2 linked regions of the Candidatus Nitrosotalea okcheonensis genome follow. The protein of the gene in region 1 binds, or shares a complex with, the protein of each later gene. Links are inferred from orthologs where the notes say so. Each region holds a gene or a part of one and is shown on either strand. Other genes may lie near its edges.

Region 1 (5,921 bases):
GAGTGGTTGGAATTTTGGCAGTTTTATGGTGAATGTAGTTCCCTTTCCAGTCTGAGTGCTTATGTTGATTGTTCCACCATGTTTTTCTATGATGCTCTTGCAGCTAACTAGTCCCAAACCGGTTCCAATCTGTCTTGTCGTAAATAGGGGCTCAAACATTTTTTCTATCAGGTGTTTTGGTATGCCAGGGCCAGTATCTTCCACTCCTATTGTGATGGAATCTGTCATGTCATTGATTCTTACAAATATGTTACCTTTTTTCTCCATGGCTTGAACTGCATTTAGTATTAGGTTAGTAAGAACAATCTCAATTTTTGCTCCATCACATACTATTACATGATCTTCTTTTGGAACACTCAACACCACTTTTCCAAAGTCTATCTTAGAGATTGCAGCCTCTACAATGTTGCATAATGAATGGGTCTGAAGATCTAATGGCCTTGGTAGGACATAGTCTAAAACCTCTTCTAACTGATGGGATATTCTAGCAATGGCTCGTTCCATCATTAATACATGATTCTTGTTTTTCTCACTGAGATCATGGTTTTGGATCTTCATTAGTTCTAGACTATTTCTGATTATTGATATGGGATTTCTAAAATCATGTGATATTCTAGCAGAGAGATCTCCTATGGCATTGAGATTTTTTAATTTGTGTTCCTCAATTTCTTTTTTTGCGTTATATATCTCAGTCATATCTTTTATCGTAGTATTACTTCCTACAAGTGTGCCATCGTTACCGTACAGACTAGTAGCACTGAGCAAAACTGGAAATATTGTTTGATCTTTTCGTCTTAGCCATATCTCTCTACTTGACACAACCCCAGTAGTTTTCCATGTGTCATATGCATCTTGTAATAGTTTCTGACTGTTTTCTGCCACGTGTTCAAAAATTGTTTTCCCAATGATATCTTCTTTGCTGTATCCTAATTTACTTGCATAGGTCTTGTTGCAATCTAAAATGATGCCATCTATGTTGATTGTTCTATAAAGATCTGGGGAATTATCATATAAATTTCTGTATTTTTCTGACATTTTTTCATAGCGTTCTAACAGGATGTTGAGATCCTCTTCTTTGTAATCATAAGACTCATTTTCATTTTTTGTCACCATGTATCTTCCAGTTGTGTACATTTAAGGAATTGAGATGAAAGTCTTATTGGTTACAAGGACTTGGTCGGTAACTCTATATTTTTTAATTATGATGCGTCATATTCTAATTTATCAAGGTAGATAACAAAGAATACGCAAGTTCATTTTTTAACACGTGTACCTGTATTGAATCTCTGAATGTTTTATCTAAATTTCGTAACTCTATATACAATCTAAAAATCTGTACATGATCCAAACTTGCCTTGTCTAGTGTAATTCCTATTGGATTCAGATTTTTATCAATGAACTTCCACATTTCTAAAAGTGATGGGGTGTTTTGGTTTTCTATTATTGACATAGTATCAACTCCGTATTGTTATGCCTGTTATCTTTTTGACATCTTCTGGGTTCATTTTGTTTGCAGACAAGAATATGGCAAGTTTTGTAGCATCTTGACCTCCCTCTGATACCCTCAATAGATTCACGGTACCAAGTTCTATAATTTGCGTATCCATTGGGGTTGCCTGTGTGAATTCTTTTGTATGTGGATGACAATGAATTTTTGTTGCAAGCAGTGATTCTATCTTTACAAGATCAATGTTTTTTAATTGATTTTCCAAGTCTGAGGTATCAGTAAATTCAATCATTAGTTCACCAATTGACATGTTTATCTTTATCTTGACCATGATGTAACAGAGTCATCTGTCCTCAATCAGGACAATCTCCTGTTTTTCTGGTATTTTGTTATGAGTGAATTTAGGAATGTACTATTATCCATGGATGGATCATTCTTTTTCGCATCTCTTGTGGCTTTTACGAATTTCTGAAAAGCCTCTGTTTTTACGGTGATTGTTTTGTATTCTTTTCGCGGCAATTGATTATTATGTCCGGGACGTATGGATAAGTTCTTGGTATAATTATTGTGATACTAAATGACGTTATTATCCATATATGGGAATTTTATACATAACGATCACCTTAAATGGGGAAAGTACGGTACTATGGTATGACCCTCATTGAGATGCACAAAAACCTGTTCCTTGAAGAATGCTCAAGATTGACTAGACTCATCTTTAATTGTCTACAAAAACTAGAAAAAAATCCGATTGATCTGGATACCATAGAGATGATGGTCAACGCCGCTGATGTAATAAGGGGTGGAGCAAAGTTCCTTGAAGATGTGGATCTTGAACTAAACGCCAAAATGCTAATTGAATTATTTAAAGGGACACAAGATATGAGGGATAGAAAAAAAGAACATGAAATGATGATGGGCGTATTTAGAGGGCTGGTAAACAAAACTCATTCAAGTATTGCCTGAATTCAAGGGTATGCCAAAACTTAGAGGCTAGTGTACAATTGACACAAATTTGTAAAAACACATTATATTTTCACTAAAAAACAGAATTAGCAATTTAGAACAAGTTTTCATGACTAATCATACATTATATGTGTCAAGTAGCAAATTTATCATGTAAATCCATATAGGTGGCTATTCTCATACTGAAATAGTTGACAAAAGCCGAATACGAAAAATTACTAAAGAACATCCAAGATAAAGTGTCTCAGACTAAGACTAGCTCTACATCAAGATTTGAACTTCCCAAAGTAGATATCATGTGGCAAGGAAATAGAACATTTTTCAGAAATTTTTCAGAATTTCCAAAAATACTACGAAGAGATCCTGAAAAACTTTTACAATATCTATCAAAAGAGTTTGCAACACCTGCACAGTTTGGAGGAGACAAAGCAGTCTTTGTGGGCAAAAAAGATCCTCATGAATTTTCAGCACTTTTGAATAGATATCTCAAGGAATATGTTGAATGCCCCACTTGTAAAAGTCCAGATACAAGGGTTGAAAAAGAAAATAGAGTGACACTTCTCAAGTGTGAAGCATGCGGAGCAAGATCCCCTCTAAAGGGTCAATATGCGTAAATGAATTTCGCAGTTAAGATAGTGAATCAAAAAAGCAATAGGATGCTAAATATCTGTGATGCAGAATTAGTTGGTAGAACAGTTAGGCAATCTGATCTAGATATAACCATTACCAAGAGTTACTATGGAGACCGTATAATCGACGAAAAAGAAGCAGAATCTCTTCTGCGAACTTCTTCAATAATCAACATGGTTGGTAAAAAAACAATTGATCTTTCAATAAAAATAGGGATAGGATCTGCAAAAGGTGTGAAAGAAATTGAGGGTGTTCCTTTTCTTATTGTTTTCAAATTTTGAAAATACAACGATTATATACATACTGAATACATCATTGTCTGAGAATTTTGGGTAAGCGAAAAGTACTAAACGAAAGTGAATTGAAGGAAATGCAATTACCTGGAGAAGGTGAACTATTGGGAAGAGTTGTAAAACTTTTGGGCAGTGATCATATACTTGTAAGATGCACTGATGACAAGACCCGAATGGGTAGAATTAGAGGAAAACTGAAGAGAAAAATCTGGATAAGGGATAATGATGTTGTAACAATCGCTCCATGGGATTTCAAATCTGATGATCGCGGAGACATTACTTGGAGATATACCCTGTCACAAGTTGATATGTTAAAACAAAAGGGACTATTGCCGCAAGATTTCTGACAGCAATCGATTTTACAAGGTTTGTATTACAAACTGTATTGTTACTAGGAGTAAAATCAGTATGAGTGAAGATTCTGTAGATGAGTTCAACGAAGTCCACGAGGAGCATAACTTGGACTCGTTGGAATTAAATGATGAATCTGAAGATTCAAGTCCTGAAGAATCTGATTTAGGATTGCAAGACAAACTTGCAAAAAAGATGAACCTCAGACTTGCCGGAAAAGAGAGGGCAAGAAAAACTGAGAAGGAAATATTCGATAAAGACAAAGTACTCGAAGCAGTGTTTGATAAACCAACTGTGATGCTTCTCTCGCGAATGATAAACAATGGCATCATCTCATATGTCAACGGAGCAGTAGGTGCAGGAAAAGAATCTCAAATGTATTGGGCAGTTGATCCTTCTGGTCAAGATCTTGCTGTAAAAATTTATCTTGTTACTACCTCTAACTTTAAGAGGCGTTATCCTTATCTTATAGGTGATCCCCGATTTACACGAATAAAAAAAGGAACCAGATCTCTTGTAGAGTTGTGGGCAAAAAAAGAATTCCGTAATTTAAGCAAATCTTTTAACACTGGAATACCATGTCCAGAACCAATTACCGTGGTAAAAAATATTCTAGTAATGAAATTTATAGGATCTAATGGTGTTCCATCACCTACGTTGGTTGAATCAGAAGTGGATTACACAGATTATGAAAAGACAATAGAAATCATTTCTGATCTATATCAAAAAGCAGAACTGGTACACGCTGATCTTTCAGAATTTAATATTTTCAAGACAGAAAAAGGACCTGTGGTTTTTGATTTTGGATCGGCAGTAGATATAAGACATCCTAAGACAAAAGAATTTCTTGAAAGAGATATTAGTAATATTACCAAATTCTTTGTTAAGAGAGGACTTACAGTGGACAATCCAATTGATGTATTTGAGAGGGTTACAAAATGATTTTTGAGAAAATCATACTAATTCCAGTTGATCGTGTTGGTGTACTGATTGGAAAATCTGGAAAGATAAAAACCAAAATAGAAAAAATTTGTTCTGTCTCATTAACCATTGATGGTCAAACAGGCGAGACAGTCATAAAGGGAGTGGGTAACGTTGAAAATATAATGCCATTTAAGGCTGAAGAAATTGTAATGGCCATAGGTCGTGGATTCTCAGCGGAGAATGCAATGAGTCTTGTTCAGGAGGAAACCTCGCTACATATCATGGATCTGCGCCAGTTTGCTGGAAAATCATCTGCCCAAATTGAGCGGATAAAGAGCAGAATAATAGGCGAGGGTGGTCGTGTTAGGAAAAACATAGAAGACCTAAGCGGCGCCAAAGTATCTGTTTATGGTAGAACTGTTGCCATAATTGGCGATGGAATACAGCTGAAATCTGCTGTAAACGCAATAACATCTATTTCAAGTGGTAGCACACATGGAAAAGTTTACAACGATCTCCAAGAGTCACGACGTAGACAAAAATTAGAAAAACTCCAACTTTGGGAGGGTGGAAACATACTTGAGTAAAGAAGTCTTTAGCCAAATATCTCCAAGCGAATTCTTTTACAGAAATAGAGACCTTGCAGGATTTAGTAATCCCACTAGATCGCTTTATACTTCAGTTAGAGAATTTGTGGAAAATGCACTTGACGCATGTGACCACCGGAAAATACTTCCTGATATTCATCTCTCGATAAAAGCCGTCAATCCAGAACAAGCAGATCCAAAACACTACATCTTGACTGTAAAAGATAATGGTCCGGGAATTGATCCTGAACACATTCCACTTGCTTTTGGTACTGTTCTTTATGGATCCAAGTTTGGTCTCAAACAAGCAAGAGGTATGTTTGGTCTTGGTGCTACGATGGCCATACTCTATGGTCAGATCACTACTAACAAACCCGTGACTGTGAAGAGTTGCTCTGATGGAAAATCACTTGATGAGTTTGTGATGTTGCTTGACATCCAGAAAAACAAACCAGTCATACAAAAACATACAACAAAAGAAGGATCAAAGACAGGTCTCACAGTAAGTATTGTTCTTGAAGGAGATTACTCAAAAGCAGGATCCAAAATCAGAGATTATGTATACCAAACTTCCTTGATCACACCTTATGCATCAATAACATTTGAAGATCCGGCTGGAGAAAAATTTCATTATGTAAGAATTGTAAAAGATATGCCTCGTCCTCCCACCGTTATCAAACCTCATCCACATGGTATTGATGTTGAGACCATTAGAAGAATGAT
Region 2 (5,933 bases), 450 kb from region 1 along the record:
TACTCATTGAAGGCGTTGAGCTTGCAGAAAGACATGGGCTTGCTGGCATTATAATAAATTCTACTCTAAAAGAGCTCAAAAAAATGATCGACATTGGTGTACCGCCAATTGTTATCTTGCCTGGAGTAAAGGATGTAGTGCAACATGCGTCGCTGATTGTGGGGTATGACGAGACAGAAAAGACAATCTTTCACTATATACCAGAGCCTGAAAAGATAGGGGCTATACCCGAGAAGATATTTGATGAGCAGTGGCAGGAGGATGACCGGTTGATGATCTTGCTTGTTCCACAAGACATATTGTCAGACATCAACACATTTGATGAAAAAAAAATAAAATCAAACAGGCTGTGCTTTGACGGGGAAAAGCTACGGCTGCAGGGCAAGACTGGAGAGGCAATGGAAAAACTAAGGCATGCCCTTGAAATTAACAAGTCAAACTCTACTGCAATGTGTCTTTTGGCAGGAATACTAAACGACCAAAACTCTAGCGAGTCAGTATCTTACTATAACAAAACCATAGCATTGCATTCAAAATACTATCTTGCATACCGGGGGCTTGGAAATTATTATCTCAAGACCAAGGATTATTCCAATGCAGAAAAATATTATACTCTTGCACTAGATGTTGACTCGACAAGATTTGCACCAATCTACAAAAATCGTGGACTGGTAAGATATGAGCAACAAAAACTTGGTGCTGCAAAACAAGATTTTCAAAAATATCTAGAGCAGATGCCTGAAGCACATGACAGGACTGGGATTGAGCAGGCAATATCGCAACTATGATTTATTCAGACGCTTCACAAAAGATTTAACGCTCATTTTACAATCAAGGATACATGGGATGCATTTTTTGCAATATAGTAAACGGGACAATTCCTGCAAAAAAGCTATATGAAACGAAAGACTCACTTGCCTTCCTCGATGCCTTTCCGCTTGCAAGAGGCCATACTCTTGTGATTCCAAAGAATCACTATGACAAGGTCCAGCAGATGAGCAAGCAAGACAATTTGGATCTCTTTGAAACAGTACAGGTGATGGCTGGACGGCTTGAATCGGTTTTTTCGTCGGTACTGATTGCAATCCATAACGGCAAAGAAAGTGGACAAGAGGTACCGCATGTGCATGTGCACCTAATACCTAGAAATGCTTCTGATGGTGCAGGTCCAGTTCATAGCATGTTTCCAAAAAGGCCATCCCTTGATGAAAATGAATTTGAAAAGATAGCGAAAATTATTGGAAATAAGTGAGTGCGGAGTGCGGGAATTGAACCCGCGACCTTCAGCTTGGGAAGCTGACGTCCTACCAGGCTGGACTAACTCCGCTGAATCAAAATTTGGCGTCTAACATTATATAGTTTGGTTGGCAAATTAATCCATGGATGCAAAATGTCCGGAATGTGATAAAGTTGCAATACTTGATGACGAGGTGACAAGTGTCAAATGTCCCCACTGTGGGTTTGAGGCAAAATATGATGACTATCTTAATTTGATGAGGCAAAAGGTTGGAGAACTGGCAGAAAACTTTCAGTTTGACAGGCCTGGTTTCTAGTTTACCAGAACGATCCCTTGTCTGAGCAATCCAAATGTGCTCCGCAATTTGTGCATATCATGTGGCATGCTTGCATTGAAACCATTGTTTTGTCACAGCGAGGACACTTGATTGGTTCATTCAATAAACATAGTAACGCGTTTGCATTTTTAAAAGATTTAGGTAACATTTGTCAAGTTGTCAGAATATGTAATAATTGCCAATTGCTATTCTGAGAAAATCATCTATTTCACCAGGTTCTGTCGAGTTTGTGGTGCACGTATCCAAACTCTACTTGACAAGTTATAACCTGACAGCTCCAAAGATTAATTAATAGTTTAAAGATTTTTTTTACTACTTGGCTACATTCAAGCTGAACATATCTGATAAGAAAGGAAGAACCATCACCAAAGAGGTAAAGGAAAAGGAGGCTGGACCATTTTTGGGTGTGACAGTTGGCACCGAACTTGATGCTGCATTGATAGGAGAAGCTGGCAAGCTAAAGATAACTGGAGGCAGTGACAAGTCTGGAGTTCCATTGAGAGCAGATATTCACGGTGGTGCAAGAAAATACATTTTGTTATCACAGGGTATTGGATTGCGAGATGCTGAAAACGGACAGCGAATTCGCAAACTTGTAAGAGGTAATACAGTGACAGAAGAAGTCTATCAGCTAAACTGCTCTTTTGATGGAGAGCTCAAGATAGAAGAAAAACCAGCTGAAGAATCTGCCGAGAAAAAGGCATAGGTTAACATATTCGTTTTTTTTATCTTTGTACGTGCATTGGAAAGAAACTCTTCCGGACTGGTATGTAAAAAAATATGGTTATCAGCCATGTGTAAACATTGGAACTGCGGGTCACGTCGATCACGGAAAGACTACTCTTATTCAAGCCTTGACTGGTGTGTGGACCAGCGCACATAGTGAAGAACTAAAACGAGGAATTACAATCAAAGTTGGTTATGCTGATGCTGCATTTTACAAGTGTAAGAGCTGTGAGGTTCCACTTGGTTATTCTGTAACACCAAAATGTAACAACTGTGGAAAGGAAAGCGAGCTGTCTCGTGTTGTAAGTTTTGTAGACAGCCCTGGCCATGAAAGCCTGATGGCAAACATGTTGTCCGGGTCTGCCTTGATAGATGGAGCGATGCTCTTGGTTGCAGCAAATGAAAAAGTTCCACAACCGCAAACAAAGGAACACCTTCTGGCATTGCAGACACTTGGGATAAAACAAGTTGTTATTGTTCAAAACAAAGTTGATTTGATATCGTATGAGCAAGCAATGGAAAACTATGCAGACATTGTAAAATTTGTCAAGGGTACAAGCGCTGCCAAGGCACCAATAATTCCAATATCTGCCCAGTCAAAACTAAACATTGATGCACTAATTGGTGCCATTGAAAATTCAATACCTACTCCTGAACGTGATGATAAAAAAGACACCGTAATGCATGTTCTTAGGTCATTTGATATCAACAAGCCTGGAACTAAGATTAAAGACATCAAGGGTGGAGTTATTGGAGGAAGTATCATTCAGGGAATATTCAAGGTAGGGGATGAAATTGAGATAAAGCCTGGCCTTCCCAATGAAAAGACTGGCAAATACGAATCAATCTTTACAGAGATTGCATCTCTTGGGACTGGCGCGGGAATAGTAAAGGAAGTAAAGGCTGGTGGATTGATAGCACTTGCAACTAAACTTGATCCTGCCATGACCAGAAGTGACTCACTGATAGGATCTGTGATAGGAAAACCGGATACTCTGCCAGAAAATTCTTACAGCGCAAAAATTGAGGTAAATTTGTTTGATACTGCAGTGGGCTCGGGCGAAGAGATCAAAGTCTCTGCAATCCAGACAGGCGAGTCATTGAGACTCAGTCTTGGTACTGCACCACTATTATCCAAGGTAACAAGTGTGAGGGGAAAAACAGTTGAACTACAGTTCAAAAGACCTGTGTGCATCTTTGAGAATAGCAAGGTGGCAATAAGTCGAAGAATATCTGAAAGATGGAGACTGATTGGTGCTGGTGTATCAAGTGGTTAAGGTAATTTGCGACTCTAGTTTTCTTGTACTTGTTGCCTCGACGAGGATAAAAAATATCCCAAATGTGGAGACAGAGATTGGGACCTTGGAGTATGTTGTACCAAACATGGTTGTACGAGAACTTGAAAAACTAGCTCTTGACGATAAAAAAAAAGCTCGGCCCAAAATGCGCTAAAAATTATAAAGAATTTTCAAACAATTGACATCTCGGGAGGATCTGTTGACGATGCCTTGGTCTCTTATGTAAAAGAAAATGGTGGAATAGTGGCTACAATTGATGCCAAGCTTAAGACAAGGATAAAAGAAAATGGAGGCTCGGTTCTTTCTGTTTCAAGTGACAAGATTGTTCTTGAGCCAAGTAAGCTTTAATTTTGGCAGAACGAAAATTAAACTGTGTTTGAATACAAGGGAGTCAAAATACAATGGCTTGGGCATGACTCTTTCCTGCTTACTGGAAATGTCAAAATAATGACTGATCCATTCAAAATAACAAAACAAGAAAAAGCTGACTTGATTTTAATATCGCACAATCACTTTGATCACTGCAACATAGACGATCTAAAAAATGTCTCAACGGGTGACACAAGCATTGTTGCTGCAAATGAATGCATTGACATGTTGAAAGGGTTTGCCTTTAAGGAAAAGATTGGAATCTCTCCCGGACAAGAAAAAACTGTGAGAGGCATCAAGATCAAGTCTGTTCGTGCATATAATCTGGACAAGATAAATCCTGATACCAAAAAACCGTTTCATCCAAAGGAGGATGATAAAATAGGCTTTTTGATATCGTTGAACGGCATCACAATATACCATACGGGCGACACTGACTTGATTCCAGAAATGTCTGATCTAAAGCCTGACATTGCCCTTGTACCTGTTAGTGGGACATATGTGATGACAGCACAACAAGCAGCCAAAGCAATAGAGATGATCAAGCCAAAAATTGCAATCCCAATGCATTATGGAACAATTGTTGGCAGCAAGAAAGATGCCCATGATTTTAAACAGCTGGTAAAATCTTGTGATGTTCAAATTGTTGCAAAAGAGTAGTGAATTTACTACAAACATTCCAACAGCTATCTTACTGTTTCATTGATTTGACTGATGTCTTTGCAGGCATCCTTTCTACAATTTCTCTGGCTGTTGTTTAGATAGATTTGATGATCTCTTCGCCATGGATTTATAAACAGAATACATTCACCCAAAAATTAGCTTGATCCAAGATGCCAAACTGTTCAGGGTGCGAAAATTTGATTTTCATTTGAGGCATCTGCTTGTAATTGGAATTCTTGCAATTTCATTTTCCATTTCTGCAATGGTTAGGTCCCAGGCTGCTGATTATGGATTTCAACTAAACGAATTTGATCCGTTCTTTAATTATCGCGCAACACAATACTTGCTTGACAATGGGCTAAATGCATATGTTCATTGGCACGATACAATGAGTTGGTATCCAGCTGGACGAGATGTTTTTGCTACTGCCCAAGTTCCATTGCATGTAACTGATGCAGTTTTGTTTAAAATATTTGGCGGCGGAATGAGTCTCTATGACTTTACCATAATTTTCCCAGTAGTCTTTGGTTCTATGACTGCAGTAGTGATATTTGCCCTAGTACGAGTTTTGGCTGGTACAAGTGCGGGGCTCTTTGCATCACTCTTCTTTGCCCTGTCTCCGCCAATCATAGTCAGGGGAACAATTGGCTGGTTCAAGTCTGAACCTCTCGGTTTGTTTTATGGTCTGCTGGGAGTTTACCTGTTTCTTAGTGGAATAAAATCGGAGAACAAGAAAATTGCAATATCGAAATTAGTAGGTGGTGGATTCTTTCTTGCAATAGGTTTTGCATCATGGGGTGGAATAGAATTCTTCCTGCTTCCGCTTGGCATATTTTTCATTGCACTGCCTTTCCTACGAAAAGATCACAATTTCCTGCTCTGGGCAGTTCCATTGTTTGTAATAGTAACCATGGCAATATCTGGAGGAGTATTTGCAAGACCGGGACCATCCTTTGTGTTTGGTATAAGGGGACTGGTAATGATTGGACCTGCCATATTGCTTGTCATAATAATTTTCATTCAAAAGTATAGCAAAGAGCAACATCGCATACGTAACAGCCTGCTTGTAATGGTTGCACTGCTGATAATAGGTAGTGCAGTCTTGTCTGCAACTGCTCTTGGTACCGTAAGCTTCCGTTATCTTAATGCAATGAATCCCTTTTTGACTTCAGAAGATCCACTGGTTGATTCTGTTGCAGAGCATGCCACCCCCACACTTGCACAAAACTTTAGCTACTTTTCGGTACTGATGATTTTTGCGGGCCTTGGAATATGGCTTGTGTTTAGAAAAAAGAACGGGGAC

Evidence for each region.
Region 2: the proteins of BQ3481_RS06620 (region 1) and BQ3481_RS09245 are in contact, whole or in part, in a crystal structure (PDB 2QMU), measured with the Saccharolobus solfataricus proteins. The link is inferred for Candidatus Nitrosotalea okcheonensis from one-to-one orthologs. Residues at the interface, in WP_231918336.1 of Saccharolobus solfataricus: Met1, Leu2, Arg4, Leu5, Tyr6, Lys8, Leu9, Pro10, Ile106, Lys108, Lys109, Glu110, Lys111; in WP_009988771.1 of Saccharolobus solfataricus: Trp33, Pro65, Glu66, Gln148, Val151, Asp152, Val154, Ser155, Lys156, Ala159, Leu160, Tyr163, Arg164, Lys167, Ile180, Ile181, Pro182, Val183, Ser184, Leu186, His187, Ile189, Asn190, Asp192, Ser193.

The regions. Positions count from the first base shown.
Region 1 is NZ_LT841358.1:1,115,179-1,121,099, reverse strand. What follows is about bases 1,491-4,315. They hold BQ3481_RS06620 (translation initiation factor IF-2 subunit beta), read left to right. Parts: upstream 1,491-2,604; coding sequence 2,605-3,027; downstream 3,028-4,315. Other genes in these bases: BQ3481_RS06605 (serine protein kinase RIO), read left to right, coding at 3,745-4,315; eif1A (translation initiation factor eIF-1A), read left to right, coding at 3,372-3,683; BQ3481_RS06615 (DUF424 domain-containing protein), read left to right, coding at 3,028-3,324; BQ3481_RS06625 (hypothetical protein), read left to right, coding at 2,099-2,413; BQ3481_RS06630 (hypothetical protein), read right to left, coding at 1,805-1,966. Also shown: BQ3481_RS06645 (two-component system sensor histidine kinase NtrB), read right to left, coding at 1-1,113; BQ3481_RS06640 (hypothetical protein), read right to left, coding at 1,217-1,450; more of BQ3481_RS06635, read right to left, coding at 1,455-1,490; more of BQ3481_RS06605, read left to right, coding at 4,316-4,629; BQ3481_RS06600 (KH domain-containing protein), read left to right, coding at 4,626-5,198; BQ3481_RS06595 (DNA topoisomerase VI subunit B), read left to right, coding at 5,191-5,921. UniProt on the Methanocaldococcus jannaschii protein: eIF-2 functions in the early steps of protein synthesis by forming a ternary complex with GTP and initiator tRNA.
Region 2 is NZ_LT841358.1:1,561,701-1,567,633, forward strand. Bases 1,608-4,444 are described here. They hold BQ3481_RS09245 (translation initiation factor IF-2 subunit gamma), read left to right. Parts: upstream 1,608-2,311; coding sequence 2,312-3,577; downstream 3,578-4,444. Other genes in these bases: BQ3481_RS09240 (S6e family ribosomal protein), read left to right, coding at 1,891-2,280; BQ3481_RS11775 (PIN domain-containing protein), read left to right, coding at 3,570-3,752; BQ3481_RS11780 (PIN domain-containing protein), read left to right, coding at 3,809-3,946; BQ3481_RS09255 (MBL fold metallo-hydrolase), read left to right, coding at 3,971-4,444. Outside these bases: BQ3481_RS09220 (hypothetical protein), read left to right, coding at 1-788; BQ3481_RS09225 (HIT family protein), read left to right, coding at 842-1,252; BQ3481_RS09235 (primosomal protein N'), read left to right, coding at 1,380-1,553; more of BQ3481_RS09255, read left to right, coding at 4,445-4,627; BQ3481_RS09260 (peptidylprolyl isomerase), read left to right, coding at 4,791-5,933. UniProt on the Methanocaldococcus jannaschii protein: eIF-2 functions in the early steps of protein synthesis by forming a ternary complex with GTP and initiator tRNA.